3 regions of the Paraburkholderia sabiae genome follow, and region 2 is predicted to be linked to each of the others. Evidence: predicted binding sites of a transcription regulator. Region 2 holds the regulator's gene; each other region holds the start of a gene.

Region 1 (6,066 bases), on a different replicon from region 2:
ATCGACGGCTTCGAGACGGGTCGCCGTCCGAAGCGCGACGAACGCACGCGCGATATCGCCGTGATCTTCATGACCTCGCTGACAGGCAACGAGGATCGCGTCGCGGGCTTTTCGGCGGGCGGGGTCGACTACGTGACCAAGCCGTTGCGCGTCGACGAGACGCTGGCGCGCGTCGGCGTGCATCTTGAGCTGCGCGCCATGCACAAGCAGCTTCTCGCACAGAACCGGCGACTGCTCGCCGAAGTGGCCGTGCGCAAGGAAACGGAGGCTGCACTATCGCAGGCGCGCGATGACCTCGAACGGCGCGTCGCGTCGCGCACCGAAGAACTGGCGCGCGCCTTCGCGCAATCGTCGAAACCAGTCCGGTGCGGTTGTGCATCACGTCGATGCCGGACGGACACATCCTTTACACGAACGCGCCGCTGCGCGAACTCTTCGGCATGGACGAAGGCATGTCCGGCCAATATCGCGGATTTTTACGCCGATCAAGGCGCGCGCGACCATCTGATCCAGCATCTGAGGACAGAGCGCAGCCTGCGCAATGCGGAGGTGCGGTTCCGGCGCCCCGACGGCACGCGGTTCTGGGCGATGGCGACGGCGCGCGTCGCGACCTACGACGATTCTCCCGCGATCTATGTTGGCCTTAACGACATCACCGGGCGCAAGCAGATGGAACAGGAACTCGACGGATCACGCGAGCAGCAGCGCGAGCTGTCCGCGTACATGGAGGCGATCCGCGAAGAGGAGAGAAAGCGCATCGATTGAGATTCACGACGAGCTTGGCCAGTTGCTGACGGGCGCTCAAAATGGACGTGTCGGTGCTCAAGATGCGCCTGATGCGCGATCGCGAAGCAACGAAAAAAGCCGATGACACGCGTGAACTGGTCGACGGCACGATCTCGATGGTACGCAACGTCGCGAGTCATTTGCGGCCGGCTGCACTGAATTTCGGCATCGTATCGGCGCTCGAATGGCTGGTCGACGAGTTCAACCGCCGCAATCCGATTCCTTGCGAGTTGCGCATCGTCGGTGGCGAGCCTGCGCTCCCGGATGCGCACGCAACGGCCGTGTTCCGCATCGTGCAGGCGTCCCTGACGAATGTCGCAGGGCATGCCGACGCGGCGCGCGCGGACATGACACTGAACTCGACGGCGGAGAAGTTCGAATTGCAGATGCGTGACGACGGCCGCGGCTTCGATCCGCAAGTGGTGGGGCGCAACTATTCATATGAACTGCTCGGCATGAACGGGCGCGCGCGGCTGATCGGCGGATCGCTTTTGATCGGCAGCGCGCCGGGCGCGGGCACCACGGTTTCGATTCACGTCCGCTCGATGGCGGACCTCGAACATGATCAGGATACTCATTGCAGACGATCATGCGATCGTCCGTGGCGGCCTCAGGCAGATCATCGCAACCACAAGCGATATCGTCGTCGCGGCGGAAGCGGTGCAACGGACAGAAGTGATCGACAGGCTGCGCAGTTGCGTCAGATCTGCTGCTGTTCGACATGACGATGCCCGGCATCAGCGGCGTCGACCTGATCCGTCGAGTACGGGCAGAGCAGCCTTCGCTACCCGTACTCGTGCTGAGCATTCACGACGAGGCGCAGGTGGCGTCGCGCGCATTGCGCGCGGGCGCGACGGGCTATCTGACCAAGGACAGCGGCCCGGACGTGCTGCTCGCGGCGATCCGCAAGCTCGCGGACGGCGGCCGCTTCATCGATCCGAAACTCGTCGATGCCATGGTCTTCGAAACACAGCGCGGCGACGTGCCGCCGCACGAAGTGCTGTCGGATCGGCGAATTTCAGGTGCTGCAGATGCTCGCGGCGGGCCGGAGCATCAACGAAATCGCCGACACGTGCTCGCTCAGCGCGAAAACGATCAGTACATACAAGACGCGCCTAGACGGTGTTATGACTTTTTGTATAACCTGGTATCCTGGGCGCATGACAAAAGAAATGCGCAGGCCTTACCCAACAGACGTGTCCGACGAAGAGTGGAGTTTCGTGGCGTCGTATCTGACATTGATGGATGAAGCGGCCCCGCAGCGCAAATACGAACTGCGCGAAACGTTCAACGCGTTACGCTGGATCGTGCGTGCCGGTGCGCCGTGGAGAATGATGCCCAACAACTTTCCTGCGTGGGAGCTGGTGTACCAGCAGACCCAGCGGTGGCTGCAGGCAGGTTGTTTTGAGAACATGGTCTGCGATTTACGCCCGATCATCCGTGTTGCGCAAGGTCGGCAGGGCCAGCCCAGCGCCGTGATTCTGGATGGGCGGACGATGCAATCCACTTGCGAGAGTGGTCCACGTGCGGGCTATGACGGCTACAAACGCAAGCGTGGCAGCAAAGTCCATATCGCGGTCGACACGCTGGGACATTTGCTTGCGGTACATGTGACACCGGCGAATGAACAGGAGCGCGCGCAGGTAGGCGAACTCGCGCGTCAGGTGCAGGACATTACGGGAGAGACGGTCAAGGTGGCCTTCGCAGATCAGGGCTACACAGGTGAAGATGCTGCTCAGGCTGCACGCAATGAGGGCATTGAGCTGCAGGTCATCAAACTGCAGGAAGCGAAAAAGGCTTCGTGCTGCTGCCCCGGCGCTGGGTGGTCGAGCGCAGCTTCGGCTGGCTCAACCGTTTTCGCCGCCTCGCGCGCGACTATGAGAGATTACCTGAAACATTGGCTGGGCTTCATTTCGTTGTCTTTGCCATGCTTATGCTCGTGCATGCAGTGCCAGTACTTCGAAGTTCATAACACGGTCTAATGCAGAAACTCGGGTTTTCCAACAATTCTGAGGTGATCCGGTGCGCGATCCGGCGCGGGTTGATTGTCGGGGAGCGGGATGCCGCGGAATGCAGGAATAAGTGAGTATCGAGAGCATCTGCAGGGGCGGCCGAATCTATTACAGCGGGCCGCGACAGGATTTCATCAGGCTTGCTAGCAATACGCGAGCCACCTGCGCGACCCATTTCACCAGTGGTTATCGTGAAGTGTGCGATTCAACGGGCGGCGAAGAATTCGTTTGAAGATCAGATACGGCTGGCGCGTGTAATTTCCTCTCCTGCGCGACGCGGCAAGCGCAGCGTGACGGGAATCGACCCCAGCGAGCACAAGCTCACCAGCAGAAACGCGGGCCAGAAATCCGACCACATGATAGACGCGTGCCCGTTCGCTAGGTGGGAAATCTGCAGCATGATGCCGCCGATCGTCACGCTTAGACCGAGCGACATCCGGTGCACAGCACTGCCGAGGCTCGTTGCCCGTCCAACGTCGCGACTCGCGACTTCTGCATAGGTTAACGAGTTGAGGGTCGTTAATTGCAGCGGCGGAAAGAAGCCGCCAACGAGCACAACTACCCAGATGACCCACGTTGGCGTGCACGGGAAAAAAAATCCGTGAGCTGCGACCGACACGCCCGAGAGCGCGGCATTCACCACCAGCACAGAACGGAAGCCGTAGCGTTTCAGTACGCGTGTGGCAACCGTGCGTGTGAACACGGCACCCAAAGCGGACGCGCAAGTTATGAGGCCTGACTCAAAGGCACTCATCTTTCGCTATGTCGAACATCTGACAATGTCGGGTTGCGAGATGTCGGTTTGCCGTCATTGTGTCGATTCTTAGACGCTTGCGCTCGTCGTCTAATTACTGTCAATAGATCTTGCTCGTCGATAGGGCTCAGACCAGCCGTTTGATTGTCGTCTGGCTTCACAACTTCCGACGCTTGCGCATGCGCTTCGAACGCTTCGCTTTCATCCATGAAGCTTTCATGAAGCTGGCCTGCTGCATCATATGCTGGCGAAAGCTTCAAACATCATTTAGTTAAGTGTGCGCGCATCGTTCTTGTCGGCATCGAACTGATGCATATGGGCTGCAAGGGGGCAGCTGCAACACGTGATATAGGCAGAACCGCCGCAGAGCAGTTCCCACTCGCTAGTTACGTAGGATCCTATTTTAGTCTCAGAGCTTTCTCATCTTCTTGTTTGCGAAAGAGCCAGTTGGTTTTCAGGCTGCCGGGGCCCTGAGTGTCAATGGAGGCAACCCTCTTTGCCTGATTCCCACTGAGTTGGTTGCCGGTGCATTTGACTTCTGCACGACGACACCCGAGTATTGGGGTTACTGGTTCGTGCCCGGCTCATTGGGTTCGCGACCCCAAGTCTGCTTTGCAACGTTCCCAGTTCGCCGCACCGTAACAATATCGTGTGTGGCAAATAATGTCGGGCGACGAGGTCTCGTCTCGACTTTCGATCTTCGGCAGGTGAATAGTTCGTCAAGCGTTCACGACGGCCATCATGTCAGAATGAATGGACTCCTGCCGATCATCGATCGGCCATCACGTATGCGTGACCGTTCCACGATGGCAGAATGTGCGAAAGGAGAGCCATTAACCGGTTGCCTGCAGTACGAGTTGCGCAAGGAGCGACCGGCGGCTGGGCTCATGTGTATTGCATCCGCGCATCTACTGCGATCTGTTTGCGAAGCGCCTCCAAACGCTCAAGCACCTTTTCTCCAAAACGCGGATCGGGGCTAGCAGAAACGACGGCATCGACCGCTGCCCAGTCCTGTTCCGTCAACACCTGCGCGGCGCGAGGCATCAAATCTCGCTCTTCAGTAGAAATGTGGTGACGTTGGTACACAAGGTACGTGGCCGTGGCCGCCTCCAGAGCCGTGCGGGAGATGATGACATCTCCAGCGGCTTCATTGATGCGATTTAGGAGTTCATCGCCGGCCGCGGAAACCACGCGATGCTCCTGAAGGACTCGATTCACGACGACTTGAATCCCGGGATCGTGTTTGGCAAGCCGAGCGTACGCGACATCCTCGCGCGGATGATGAATACGATCGGAAAAATTACGCATGTAGTAAAGGATGTCGTTCATAAGCCCGTAATTCGGACTCTCGCCCCGACGGAGCACAGCCAGCTGTTCTTCGAGAAGATCGAGCAGCCGGGAAAAACTAACGTGCTCGGTGTGCCATACAGAAAGTGAGTCTGTCATGACATGCTCCATGGTCAGGTACAGACTGTCTTAACCAAACGGTGAATGCGCCCTTGTCGGCGTGATCGATAGTGCCGCAGCGCGACCGGTACAATCGAAATGTTACCAGGTGCACCGCCAAGAAGGACTGACACAGATCAATACACTGTGGTATTGATAGGCAGTGATCGCTCGCGGCACGGACGGCTTGGGGCAGCGTCAAGCAGCACGCCAGTCAACATGGTTGTCGCGGTCCACGGAGGCACGATCACGGTTCGTAGTAGCGCCGGATCGGCTCACGTATACTCCGCGCTGAAACACAGGAACCATTCCGAGAGCAGGTGCTGGATCTGCTCGGCCGCTTCGTCGGAGAGTTCGGGCAGCGTTGGCGTACGCGGTATGTAATCCGCTTGCCGGTTTCGGGCCTTCGTACGTCTGGATTACACGTTCATCAGAACTCCTCAATGTCCTGTTGCAGCAGTTCGTCGGGGATATGGGTTCAGCGCCTTCGGTACGGCCGGCTGCATGGCGGTGCGCAGGATGCGGACCGCCTGCCGTGGCAACCCTCGTGAGGCCTGTCGCGGAAGTTCAAGCCCGGAGTCGGACAGCAGCGCGTGCGAGATCAATTGCCCGCCTAGATGTGCATCAGGGTGGTGAGCTTCGCACCCGGTCGGCCTTTGGTCGTCTGACGTATGTTTTGGAGCGCGGTTCCCGCGTCATATTACCGATCCCGCGACGGAGCTTACCTGTCTAACCTCGAATAGCGCGAGATACCGCTCCTCATTCTGCGCGCGACGTAACAGATGAACTGCGCCACCGGTTCGCGTCTGGTTGCGTTCGAACGCCCCCCAGTCGATGTAACCTTCGTGGTGCTCTTTGAGCAAAACCTCCCATTGATCAAACGGCTTTCGATGCCTGTACGTCTTGTGTGCACGGCCATCTACGATGGTCGTCTGGCTGCCACTCTTGCCATAGGCATAAGCTCCGGCGTATAAGGCATTCCTAAGCACTGATATGACGTTGCGATAACGTATAGCGTCCAATCGAATTGCGTCAGCGTCCTGCCGTCGGTCGGTCTTGGAAACTGGA
Region 2 (6,066 bases):
GTCGACGTCACGGCGAGCGACATTCTGCGCGACTTTCATGCGAGCCTGCGCGAGCGGCAGATCGAACTGTGTTTCGCCGAGATGAAGGGACCAGTGAAGGACATCCTGCGGCGCTATGGCCTGTTCGACGTCATGGGCGAAGAGCGTTTCTTCCCGACGATCGGCGTCGCCGTCGACGCGTATCTGGAGCAGCACGACGTCGAGTGGCGCGACTGGGAAGACGAAGGTTAGCTGCCGCTAAAAGGCCGCCGGGTCATTGCACGGCCGCAAAGGGCACGCGAATCGAAATACGAAAGCCCGCACCCGGCGAACTGATATACGACACGGTGCCGTGCAACTGCCTGACGCGCTCGCGGATGCCGAGCAGCCCGAACGACGTGCTGCCCGACGACGAACCGGACTTCGCGCCCACGCCGTTGTCCTCGATTTCCAGCGACAGCCGGTCGCCTTCGTGCGCCAGTTCGATGCGCACGCGGCTCGCTGCCGCGTGGCGCGCGACGTTGGTCAGCGCTTCCTGAACGATGCGAAACAGCGTGGTCGAGGCGAACTCGTTGAACTGCGGCTCGTCCGCGTCGACGTGGACCGTCGCGGCGACGCCGTAGCGCTTCGTGAAGTCTTCGGCGAGCCATTCGAGCGCGGCCGTCAAGCCGAGATCGTCGAGCAGCGGCGGACGCAGGTCGGCGGCGATACGGCGCAGCGACATCGCCATCGCGTCGATTTCCGTTTGCAGCGCGTGGGTCTGCTCGACGAGAGGCGCGGTTTCGTCCTTCGCCGCGAGGGTCGCTTCGATCAGCGCGACGCTCATTTTCAGCGCGGTGAGTTGCTGTCCGAGGTCGTCGTGCAATTCGCGCGCGATGCGCTTCTGTTCGTTTTCGCGCGTGATCTGCACTTGCGCCGACACTTCCGTGGCGCGTTCGAGTTCCGTGAGACGCATGCGATCGGTCATGTCGCGCGTCACCTTGGCGAAGCCGAGCAACGCGCCGTTCGCATCGCGCACGGCCGAAATCGTGACGTTGGCCCAGAAACGCGAACCGTCGCGCCGCACGCGCCAGCCTTCGTCTTCGACGCGTCCGGCGGCGGTGGCGATCTCCAGTTCGCGCGCTGGCTTGCCGGCGGCGATGTCTTCTTCCGTATAGAACGTCGAGAAGTGGCGGCCGATGATCTCGTCGTGCGTATAGCCCTTGATCCGCTCCGCGCCCGGATTCCAGCTCGAAACCTTGCCGTCGGCGTCGAGCATGAAGATCGCGTAATCCTGCACGGCGTCGATCAGCAGCACATAGCGGTCTTCGAGCGGGACATCCGACACGGATGCCGCTCTGGCGATGCAGGACGGCTCGTTCTTCGGCGCGGCCATTGCGGCTCCCGGCAGTGTTGATACAGACGACGCTTCGCGTATTCGAAGCTGAGTTATATCAGTTCGCCAACGCTTGATCCAGTTCGCGAACCGGGCCGAAGTGCGTTGACCTGTATCAATCGGGGCGGCGCGTGCGCCGCTACGCTGGTGATAAGTACCTGCGAGCACTGCGCTGACCTGCGCAATGAAAAGGTTCGCGCATCGAATGAAGAATGGATCGACGGGAGGCGATGATGGGCATCGGCATGCAGATTGTGTATCTCGGCTGCAGCGCGACGGCGCCGCTCGAAGCCGAAGCGGCGATGCAGCTCGTGCGTCTGCAACGGTTCGGCGCGCGGCTGTCGAACTGTCGACTGGCGATCGAAGCACTGTGTCTGCGTTCGGGCAAGCCGCTTTACGACGTGCGTCTCGATCGCGTCACGGCGACGCACGAGTTCGAGCCGATCGGCCGCTATGCGGCGGAAAATGCGGAAGAGGCCGTGCGCTGCGCATTCGACGCCGCTGAGCACACGCTGCAACAGGCGATGTTTGCATCGACGCGGCGGCGTTGATCGAAACGGATCGCCGCGTCTGCCTGAAGCAATGCAGCAGGCGTCACACTTCGTCGTCCGCAAAGACGCCGTGTTCCGGCTCCGTGTCGGTTTCGTCGATCCATTGCACATGCCATTGCCCCGCGACGGGCGCGCGGTCCGCATGCCGATACCACAGCACATCGCCCGATTCGCCTTCGAACGGTCCTTGCCGCGACAGCAGATCGAGACCCGCCAGTTCGCAGTAGACGTGTTCGTCTTCAGCGTCTGAAGCGCCGAGGATGCGCGTGCATTGCTTCGTGAGGGCCAGCTTGCCCCATTCGGGCAGATCGATGGCCGCATGTCCTTCGCGCGACCATTTGCGCGCGTCGCGATCGAGCCAGAGGATCGCATAGACAGCGGGATCGGCGCATTCGAACGTATCGAGGTGAAGAGTGATTCTCATCGACGGCTCCTTGTCGGGTACACGGGCAACGGCATGATGCGCACGAGGCGGCGCGATGCATGCCGGCGTAGATCGCACTTTCAATCTATCGCGTGTCCGTCGCCGGAAATTGAGGCACGTCAATGACGGCCGACGTCCCCCTGCGTCAAAGCGCAGCAGCCGTGGACTCAGGAGAGCACATCGGAAAGCGGACGCCGCGGCGCATGGTCGGCCTGCGGCCCGCGTCCGACGCGCAACAGCAGTTGCGGCGTCGCGTCGAGATGCAGCAGGCCGCAGATCTGCACGCGCAACGTGCTGATCTCGATCGGCTGATTGAGGTAAGAGGCCGTCAAACCTTCGCCCGCGGCGACCAGCAGCATGCGTTCGAGCGCCTGACCGGCGGCGAGCCATGCTTCACGGTCGTTGCGCGCGGTCGCAATGCCGACGATCAGCGGCGATCCGTCGACCAGATGCCGGTGCGTCGCAGGGATACCCGCGCCCGCATCGAACACGCGGACCACGGCTGACACGAGCGGCACCGCGAAATCGAGCAGACCGTCGACGGCTGCGCCATACATCGGCATGCCGTCGTCGCGGCGGCGCGGATGAATCCATGCCGCGAGTTCGCGTCTGAAGCGCGGGTCGGCGAACTGGATATGGTCCGCTTCCGCGACCAGATGCGCGACGGCCTGTCGATCAGCGCGCTCATGCAGGCAGCTGACCAGCGCGCCTTCCGCCTCGCACGCGTCGATCATTGCACGCTGTACGGCAGCGGAAATGGGCTCGTCGGCAAACGGCGCGCGCGTCGTCACGCGCTTCGTGATCGCGCCGAACAGCGGTGCGAGGGCCATGTCGCGATGACCGTGACGCGACACCATCAGCAGCGCGACGACGTCGGGATCCGCTTCCGATGGAAACAGCGTGATCGAGTAGGAGAGCCCGAAATAGCTGAGCGCGTCGACGAGAAAGCGCCATGGCTGCGCATTGTGATTGGACGGCGCGAGCACCGCGTATTGAAGCGCGAAGCGCAGTTGCTCGGACAGCGGGGCGGCATGATCGAAATGCGCTTCGTCGATCTGCCAGGCCGAATGCGGAGTAGCGTGCACCATCGGGGCGTCCTCCGGGCGAAGCATGTGTTAGAAGCGCTCTTAGACGCGCGCGAGTCCTTCGGCGTCGACGATACGGATCGTTTTGCCGTTCGCGTCCACGAGCCGCTCGCGCTGGAACTTCGAGAACATGCGGCTGACGGTTTCGAGCTTCATCCCGAGATAGCAGCCGATTTCCTCGCGGGTCATGCGCAGATGAAATTCGGCGGCCGAGAAACCGCGCGCCTTGAAACGCCGCGACAGGTTCAGCAGAAAGGTCGCCACGCGCTGTTCCGCCGACATCGTGCCGAGCAGCATCATCTGGCTCGATTCGCGGACGATCTCGCTGCTCATCATCTGATAGATGTGATGCTGCATCGGCTTCATCTCGCGGCAGATCACTTCGAGTTGCGCAAATGGAATGATGCAGACGGCGCTGTCTTCGAGCGCGATCGCATCGCAGCTATGCTGGCCCGCGCCGACGCCGTCGAGCCCGAGCGCCTCGCCGGCAATCTGGAAGCCCGTCACGTGCTCGCGTCCATCGCGATGCATCACGACCGTCTTGAACGAGCCCGCGCGCACCGCGTAAATGCTGTGGAACGCATCGCCCGCGCGATACAGCGTGTCGCCGCGTTTGACCGACCGCGTCGCGCAGATGATCGCATCGAGCCGCGCCAGTTCGGCGGCGCTCAGTTCGGCGGGCATGCACAGCGCGCGCATCGCGCATGTCGAGCAGCGCGACGCGCGCTGCGGCGTCTTGTCGGCGCGTGCTACGGGATGGATCGGGATGACGGTTGCCGCGCGCACGGTCGGACTCGTGGCGGCGACGTCGGTGTCGAGATCGCGGTCGAGGTCGGTGGCAAGCATGAGTGGCTCCTGTTCATTCACGGGCGCGCGGCGCGCGCGCGTGCGATGCCTGCGACCGTGTGGCAGGCCGCATCGAATTCAGATGTCTTGTCGAAGAAGAAATCGGCGCCCGCTGCCTCGCAGGCAGCACGGAACGCGCGCGCCGTGTGGTTCGTCAGCACGATCTTGATGATGGCGGGATGGCTGCGCGACAGCGCCTGGATCAGTTCGAGGCTGGTCCCATCGGCGAGGCGCAGGTCGAGCACGACGATGTCCGCGTCGCTGGCAAGAATGCCTTCCAGCGCGGCGTCGCCGTCTTCGGCCTCGCCGGCGATTTCGACGCCCGCGATCGCGCCGAGCAGACGCGCGAGGCGGCGTCTGACTTCGACGGCGGCATCGACGAGATAGACCTTCGAAGCAATGGCTGACACGGCGGTATCCATGTCTACCAGTATCGACGGCCTTATCTCAAAAAAGTATCGGAGATGCTTGAAGCGGGCCCAGGAACTTAGGCAGTAGCTATAGGAATATTCCTACCCCGTCAGAGATCGGCTTCGTCGTCGATCAGCTTGTGGCGGATCGCATAGCGCACGAGCCCGTTTTCGTTCGGCATCTGCATTTTTTCGAGGATGCGGGTCTTGTGCGTGCTGACGGTTTTGACGCTCAGGGAGAGTTCGTGGGCAATTTCGGTGATCGTCTGACCGCCGACGATCCGCCGGAACACGTCGAATTCGCGGTCCGACAGACGTTGATGCGGCAAGGCTTCGGCGGGTTCGTTCAGGTTCTGCGCGAAGCGCTCGGCCATCGCGAGACTGACATAGACGCCGCCCGCCGCCACCTTTGTCACGGCGCCGACCAGTTCGGCGCTCGCGCTTTCCTTTGTCATGTAGCCGGACGCGCCGGCCTTGAAAGCGCGCACCGCGTATTGCTGCTCGGCATGCATGGTCAGCACGAGAATGCGCAGCGCGGGCTTTTCGTCCTTGATCTGCCGGATCAGGTCGATGCCGTTGCGGCCGGGCATCGACAGGTCGAGCACCAGCACGTGCGCGTCGGTGGCGCGGACCAGCGCAACGGTGGTCGCGCTGTCGCAGGCCTCGCCCGCCACCTCGAATCCGCTCGCGGATTGCAGGATGTGGCGCAGCCCGTCGCGTACGAGCGTGTGGTCGTCGGCAAGCAAAACCTTGATCATGGATGCGTGTGTTCCTGTTGCACGGCCTGCAAGGGAAAAGTGACCGTCAGTGCAAAGCCTTCGTTCGCGGCCGTATCGATCTGCACGGCGCCGCCCAGCATATGGGCCCGTTCGCGCACGCCGATCAGCCCGAACGACTTGTCTTCGGCCGGGCCCGCGCCCGCGTGCGGATCGGCGGCACCACGGCCATTATCCGCGATGCGCAGCACGTAGTGCTGGCTCGCAACATGCAACGTCAGGTCGACCACGGTGGCGTCCGCGTGACGCGCGACATTCGTCAGCGCTTCCTGCACGATGCGGAACAGCGCGGTCGCGGCATCCTTCGTGAAGGCCGCGTCGTTCGCCTCGATACGCCGTTCGACCTCGATGCCGTAGCGATTCGTGAAGTCGTTCGCGAGCCAGTCGATGGCGGGCAAGAGGCCGAGATCGTCGAGCATCACGGGCCGCAGATCGGCGGCGATACGGCGCAGCGACGCCACCGTCGAGTCGATCGTGCGCAGCATGCCGCGCAGGCGCACAGCGGCGTCGTGCTCGGGCGGAGCGAGGCTGTGATTCAGCGCGTGATCGAGCGCAGACAGATCCATTTTCAGCGCGGTCAGTTGCTGCCCCAGATCGTCGTGCAATTCGCGCGCGATGCG
Region 3 (6,066 bases), on a different replicon from region 2:
GTACCGAACACCAGGAACATCACGGCCAGCACGGTGTAGGCAAGGGCGAGCGTGTTCCATCGCTGACCGGACGTCGAGACGCTCATGTGCAGGAAAAACACCAGATGCACGACGATCTGCACGACCGCGAGCGCGGCCAGCACGAACGGTGCGGACGGGGCCGGCAGCCAGCCCTGCATCACGATGCCGAACGCTGCCGCCGTCAACACCACCGCCAGCACGAAGCCGACCACATAGCCGCCGATACCGCCGTGCCCTGCTTCGGCATCGAGCGCATGGGAATTCGAGTGGGCCATCAGACCATGCTCCCAAGATAGACAAAAGTGAACACGCAGATCCACACGACATCGAGGAAGTGCCAGAAAAGGCTCAGGCACGTCAGTCGCGTGATTTCGCGCTGCGTCAGTTGCGGCGCGCGCGCCACCTGGACGGCGAGCACGGCCATCCAGATCAGACCCGTGGCCACGTGCAGGCCGTGCGTGCCGACCAGCACGAAGAACGACGACAGGAACGCGCTGCGCGACGGACCCGCGCCCTCCGCGATCAGATGCGAGAACTCGCTCAGTTCCAGCTTCAGAAAGACGGCGCCGAGCACGAACGTGACGACCAGCCAGCCGAGCACCGCGCGCGGGCTCTGACGGCGCGCCGCGACCATCGCGAAGCCGTACGTGATGCTGCTGAACAGCAGCGCTGCCGTTTCGAGGGCAACACCCGGAAGATCGAACAGATCTTTGCCCGTCGGCCCGGCGTTGAACTGATGCGCCATCACGGCGAACGTCGCGAACAACGACGCGAACAGCACGCAATCGGTCATCAGGTACAGCCAGAAGCCGAACACCGAATGCGATTCGCCATGGTGACCGTGGCCGTCGATCTCGTTCAGGGTTGCGGCATGGACTTTTTGTAGCATCACTCGACCTCCGCGAGTTCCGGCGACACATCCACACGTTGCGGAAGCGGGGTGCGGCCTTTGTTTTCTGTTGTCCGCACAACGTCGGACGGAATGTAATAACCATCGTCGCGGCCGAAGCTGCGGCCGATCACGGTCGCCGCAATCGCCACCAGCGAAACGATCGCGAGCCACCAGATGTGCCATACGGCAGCGAAGCCGAACGCCAGGCTGAACACGCCGATAAAGAAGCCGGCGCCCGTATTCGACGGCATGTGGATGGCTTCGTACTTCGCCTGAACGCCGAGGCCCCTGCCCGTTTCCTTCATGTGCGCGAAGGCATCGAGTTCTTCGACGACGGGAATCGTCGCGAAGTTATAGACGGGCGGCGGCGACGAAATCGACCATTCGAGCGTGCGTCCGCCCCACGGATCACCAGTCACGTCGCGATACTCCGGCTTGTTGCGGTTGATGATGCTGACCACGAACTGCGTGACCTGGCAGACCACGCCGATAGCAATCAGCGCGACGCCGATCGCGGCGACGATCATGTACGGGTGCCATGCGGGATCGTCGTAGTGATTCAGACGGCGCGTCGCGCCCATGAAGCCGAGCACGTACAGCGGCATGAACGCCACATAGAAACCCGTGAACCAGAACCAGAACGCAGCTTTGCCGAGTTTCTCGTTCAGCTTGAAACCGAACACCTTCGGGAACCAGTAGCTGACGCCCGCCAGATAGCCGAACACCACGCCGCCGATAATCGTGTTGTGGAAGTGCGCGACGAGGAACAGCGAGTTGTGCAGCACGAAGTCTGCGCCCGGAATGGCCAGCATCACGCCCGTCATGCCGCCGATCGTGAACGTGATCATGAAGCCGATCGTCCACAGCACGGGTGCGGTGATTTCGAGGCGGCCGCGATAGATCGTGAACAGCCAGTTGAAGATCTTCACGCCCGTGGGAATGGCGATGATCATCGTCGCGATGCCGAAGAACGCGTTGACGTCCGCGCCCGAGCCCATCGTGAAGAAGTGGTGCGCCCACACGAGAAACGCCAGCACCATGATCGCGCACGATGCGTACACCATCGTCTTGTAGCCGAATAGCGGCTTCTTCGCGAATGTCGAGATCACTTCCGAATAGATGCCGAACGCGGGCAGAACCAGGATGTAGACCTCGGGATGGCCCCAGGCCCAGATCAGGTTCAGATACAGCATCGCGTTGCCGCCCGCTTCGTTCGTGAAGAAGTGCATGTCCGCGTAACGGTCGAAGCCCAGCAGCGCCAGCGCGATCGTCAGGATCGGGAATGTCGCCATGATCAGCACGTTCGAGCACAGCGCCGTCCAGGTGAACACGGGCATCTTCATCAGCGACATGCCGGGCGCGCGCATCTTCACGATCGTGACGAAGAAGTTGATCGCCGTGATCAGCGTGCCGACACCGGACAGCTCCAGCGCCCAGATGTAGTAATCGACGCCCACGCCCGGACTGAATTGCAGTTCCGACAGCGGCGGATACGCAAGCCAGCCGACCTGCGCGAACTCGCCGATCACCAGCGAAATGTTCATCAGGATCGCGCTGATCGCCGTCATCCAGAACGACAGCGAATTCAGGAACGGGAACGCAACGTCGCGTGCGCCGATCTGCAGCGGCACGACGATATTGAACAGACCGACCATCAGCGCCATCGCCATGAAGAAGATCATGATGACGCCGTGCGCCGTGAAGATCTGGTCGTAGTGATGCGGCGGCAGATAGCCGGCTGCGCCGCCGCTCGCGAGCGCGAGTTGCAGGCGCATCATCACGGCGTCGGCGAAACCGCGCAGCAGCATCAGCACGGCAACGACGATATACATCACGCCGATTCGCTTGTGATCGACGCTCGTGAGCCATTCGGTCCACAGCCAGCGCCACTTGTGCGCGCGCGTGAGAAACACGGCGACGGCCAGAACGATCAGCCCCATGAGCGCGCCCGCGCCCATGATGATCGGCTGATCGAACGGAATCGCCTCCAGAGTCAGTTTGCCGAACATGCGTTACTCCTTCGAAGCGTTCGTGCTGCAGTTGGCGTCACGGAAATCGACGACATGCCCGCTGTTGTATTTCGCAATGACGTTGTGGAACAGCTTCGGATCCACCGACGAGAAATAGCGCACCGGGTTCTTCTCGCTCGGTTTGGCAACGGCGTAGTAGCCATCCATGTCGAGCCGGTCCGACGACGCCTTGGCCTTCTGCACCCAGCCGTCGAAATCGGCCTGGCTCACGGCGAGCGTGCGGAACTTCATGTCCGAGAAGCCCTTGCCGCTGAAATTCGCCGACACGCCCGCGTAGTCGCCCGCGTGATCCGCGATCAGGTGCACGCGCGTCTGCATGCCCGCCATCGCGTAGACCTGCGTGCCAAGCTGCGGGATGAAGAACGAGTTCATCACCGAGTCCGACGTGATGTGGAAATTGACGGGCGTGCCGACGGGCATCGCCAGCTGGTTCACCGACGCAATACCGAGATCGGGATAGATGAAGAGCCACTTCCAGTCGAGCGCGACGACTTCGACGTCGATCGGCTTCACGTTCGATTCGAGCGGCTTGTACGGGTCGAGCTCGTGCGTGGTGCGCCACGTCAGGATGCCGAGGAACAGGATGATCAGCGCGGGGATCGTCCACACGACCACTTCGATCGCGGTGGAATGCGCCCACTTCGGCGCGTAGACGGCGCTTTTGTTCGACGCGCGATATCGCCACGCGAAGAACAACGTCAACAGGATGACGGGGACGACGACGATCAGCATCGTCCACGTCGCCGTCGCAATCAGCGATTTCTCGGCGACGCCGACACTGCCTTTCGGGTCGAGCACTTCGAGTTGACATCCCGCAAGACACGCCGTCAGACCGACGCTGACGGGTACGAGGCAACCTCTTAAGGTTTTTCTGGCTAACATGTTTGCCCAATAATCGATGAACCACGCTGAACACGTGTGGGGTTTGCGAGGCAAAAAGCACACAGGTCCTATGTGCCCGGCGATTCTAGGGACGCGCAGCGTTTGAAATCCTGACCTCAATCAAGGATGCCGACAGAAACGCTGCGGAAAGACGTGCGACGCGTTGTCACACGATGACGGAAGGTGGAGTGATCCCTGTCGATTCAGAGGTGTATGCGCCGACAGATCGCTTCGGATTGTCTGTCGGCGTGAACCGGGTACGGCGCGCATCTGGCAGCCGCCCGGGCGACGGCCATGCCCGGGCAGTTCGTGCGCATTGCGTCGCTTCAGTTCGCGAGATCGGCGGGCAGCTTGCCGCCGTTCGCAGCGAGCGCCGTCATCAGCTGTTTGTGCAGCCAGATGTTCATCGACGCCGAATCGTTCGTGTCGCCGCCGTACTTCAACTCGCCTGCCAGCTGCTTGCGATGCTCGAGGCTGCTGTCCACGTCGAGCAGCTTCATCAGATCGACGATCGAGCGGCGCCAGTCGAGTTGCTGCGGATTCGCCGCCGCCAGCTGGTCCATCACGGCTGCGACATCGACGTCCGCCAGCGCGGCCGACACAGGTGCAACAGGCGCGCTTGCCGAAGCGTCCACGGGCGTGGGCGCGACGGGCTCGGCGGCCAGCGTCCCGGCCGGCTTCGCCTTGCCGAAAATCTTGCTGACGATGGTTCCAAAGATGCTCATGATGCAGATCCTTCTTATGAAGTGGTTGGAAGTGATTGCGCAACGTCCCTTGTATTCCGACCTTCCTGAATCGCGGCGACGTTGCCTGCGACTAACGCCATTTCATCCGAACCGTTGACCATTGCGCGCAAAAACGTCGCAAGTTTCACGCTTGTTTGCACTCCGGCGCATCTACGCGACACCTTCGCGTTAAAAAATGAAAACTTTTTGCATGCCTGATCAATTTCCATTTTGATTCGGCAAGAATCGTGGCTCGAAGCAGTTCTCTCCCGTTTTTCCAACAACGAGACCACAACCATGAAAAAACTGTTGACCATCGCGGCCTGCACTATCTCCCTGTCGATGCTCGCCGCGTGCGCCGGCCTGGATCGGAGCAAGGAAGAAGCACTGAACCGGCAAGCCGGTATCGAAGTCACGCAGACGAAGGAAGGCGTGCAGGTTCGTCTGCCCGAAAAAGTCCTGTTCAACTTCAACGAGTCGAGCTTGCGCGCCGACGCCACGCCAGCCATTTCGCGCGTGGTCGTTGTGCTGAGCCGCACGCAGAAACCGATGATTGTCGAAGGTCATACGGACAACGTCGGCACGCGCGAATACAACCAGCATCTGTCCGAAGCGCGCGCGAAGTCAGTCGAAGACGAACTCGAGCGCCGTGGCATCGGCGCGTCGCGCATGACGCTGAAGGGCTATGCGTTCGATCGTCCCGTCGCGGACAACGATTCGCCTGAAGGCCGCGCGCGCAATCGCCGCACGGAGATCGTCGTGAAGGGCGAGTCGCTCGAAGCGGTGCTGGGCAAGTAACGTCCGTCAGGCTCACGCACGTGTCGCGGTGCTGTTGCGGCGCGTGCATTGCACCGATCCCATAGCGTCGAATGCGTAAAGATTTGCCAGGAATCCCGCGCGCTTGCGCTAGACCGTCAACGCAAAAATATTGAGACCGTTGAAACCGGCTTCTCTTGCCGGTTCATCGTCTATCGTGTCCTCATTGCGTATCGTCGGAATACTAGGAATTTTTGGATTGTTTGCCGGTTGTGCGCAGATTCCGCCCGAACATCAGGCATCGAATGTGATCGGACCCGTAACGACACAGACGACGCTCGCCGTCACCGACAGCGTCTCGGACAACACAAGTCTTCCATCTGAAGCGATCGCGTCCCGTCCGATAAACGGCGCACTCCAGACGGGCTACGCATCATGGTATGCGCGAAAATTCCAGGGACGCCGCACCGCAAGTGGCGAACACTACGACAGCCGATTGTTGACGGCTGCACATCGTACGCTGCCGCTCGGCAGTTACGTGCGCGTGACTTCCTTGACGACGGAGAAATCGATCGTGGTGCGCATCAACGATCGCGGTCCGTTCGTCAAAGGTCGCATCATCGATCTGTCTTATGCGGCCGCTAGCGCATTAGGCCTGCCCCGTATGGCGTCGATGCAAGTGCAGATTCAAAGCATCGAGAAGCCGGCGAACAAGCGCGTGACATCCGACGGGTCGGAATCTTGATCCGAACCGTGATTG

The links. Region 2 encodes FNR, which switches genes on or off when oxygen is low (the NO sensors DNR and NnrR bind a similar motif). Its sites were predicted from a motif close to TTGATNNNNATCAA; they were not measured.
Region 1: a site for FNR is predicted at 5,126-5,139, ahead of QEN71_RS41995 (hemerythrin domain-containing protein). Genes of this name have one in related genera too.
Region 3: a site for FNR is predicted at 3,936-3,949, ahead of cyoA (ubiquinol oxidase subunit II). Genes of this name have one in related genera too.

The regions. Positions count from the first base shown of each region.
Region 1 covers NZ_CP125297.1:474,790-480,855, forward strand. The annotation lists partial or broken gene QEN71_RS44930 (response regulator) at 1-1,351, shown strand, start outside; partial or broken gene QEN71_RS41970 (response regulator) at 1,348-1,904, shown strand; partial or broken gene QEN71_RS41975 (IS5 family transposase) at 1,959-2,758, shown strand; partial or broken gene QEN71_RS41980 (MFS transporter) at 3,034-3,552, opposite strand; partial or broken gene QEN71_RS41985 (IS5/IS1182 family transposase) at 3,705-3,827, shown strand; partial or broken gene QEN71_RS41990 (IS6 family transposase) at 3,826-3,927, shown strand; gene QEN71_RS41995 (hemerythrin domain-containing protein) at 4,438-4,998, opposite strand; partial or broken gene QEN71_RS42000 (AAA family ATPase) at 5,429-5,597, opposite strand; partial or broken gene QEN71_RS42005 (recombinase family protein) at 5,805-6,066, opposite strand, start outside.
Region 2 covers NZ_CP125296.1:1,664,632-1,670,697, reverse strand. The annotation lists gene QEN71_RS36995 (SulP family inorganic anion transporter) at 1-231, shown strand, start outside; gene QEN71_RS36990 (PAS domain-containing sensor histidine kinase) at 254-1,354, opposite strand; gene QEN71_RS36985 (hypothetical protein) at 1,588-1,905, shown strand; gene QEN71_RS36980 (DUF3564 domain-containing protein) at 1,949-2,329, opposite strand; gene QEN71_RS36975 (Acg family FMN-binding oxidoreductase) at 2,497-3,417, opposite strand; gene fnr (fumarate/nitrate reduction transcriptional regulator Fnr) at 3,457-4,260, opposite strand; gene QEN71_RS36965 (response regulator) at 4,278-4,682, opposite strand; gene QEN71_RS36960 (response regulator) at 4,781-5,428, opposite strand; partial or broken gene QEN71_RS36955 (PAS domain-containing sensor histidine kinase) at 5,425-6,066, opposite strand, start outside.
Region 3 covers NZ_CP125295.1:2,982,497-2,988,562, forward strand. The annotation lists gene cyoD (cytochrome o ubiquinol oxidase subunit IV) at 1-296, opposite strand, end outside; gene cyoC (cytochrome o ubiquinol oxidase subunit III) at 296-910, opposite strand; gene cyoB (cytochrome o ubiquinol oxidase subunit I) at 910-2,922, opposite strand; gene cyoA (ubiquinol oxidase subunit II) at 2,926-3,825, opposite strand; gene QEN71_RS13345 (DUF3597 domain-containing protein) at 4,152-4,550, opposite strand; gene QEN71_RS13350 (OmpA family protein) at 4,848-5,348, shown strand; gene QEN71_RS13355 (septal ring lytic transglycosylase RlpA family protein) at 5,566-6,051, shown strand; gene QEN71_RS13360 (hypothetical protein) at 6,048-6,066, shown strand, end outside.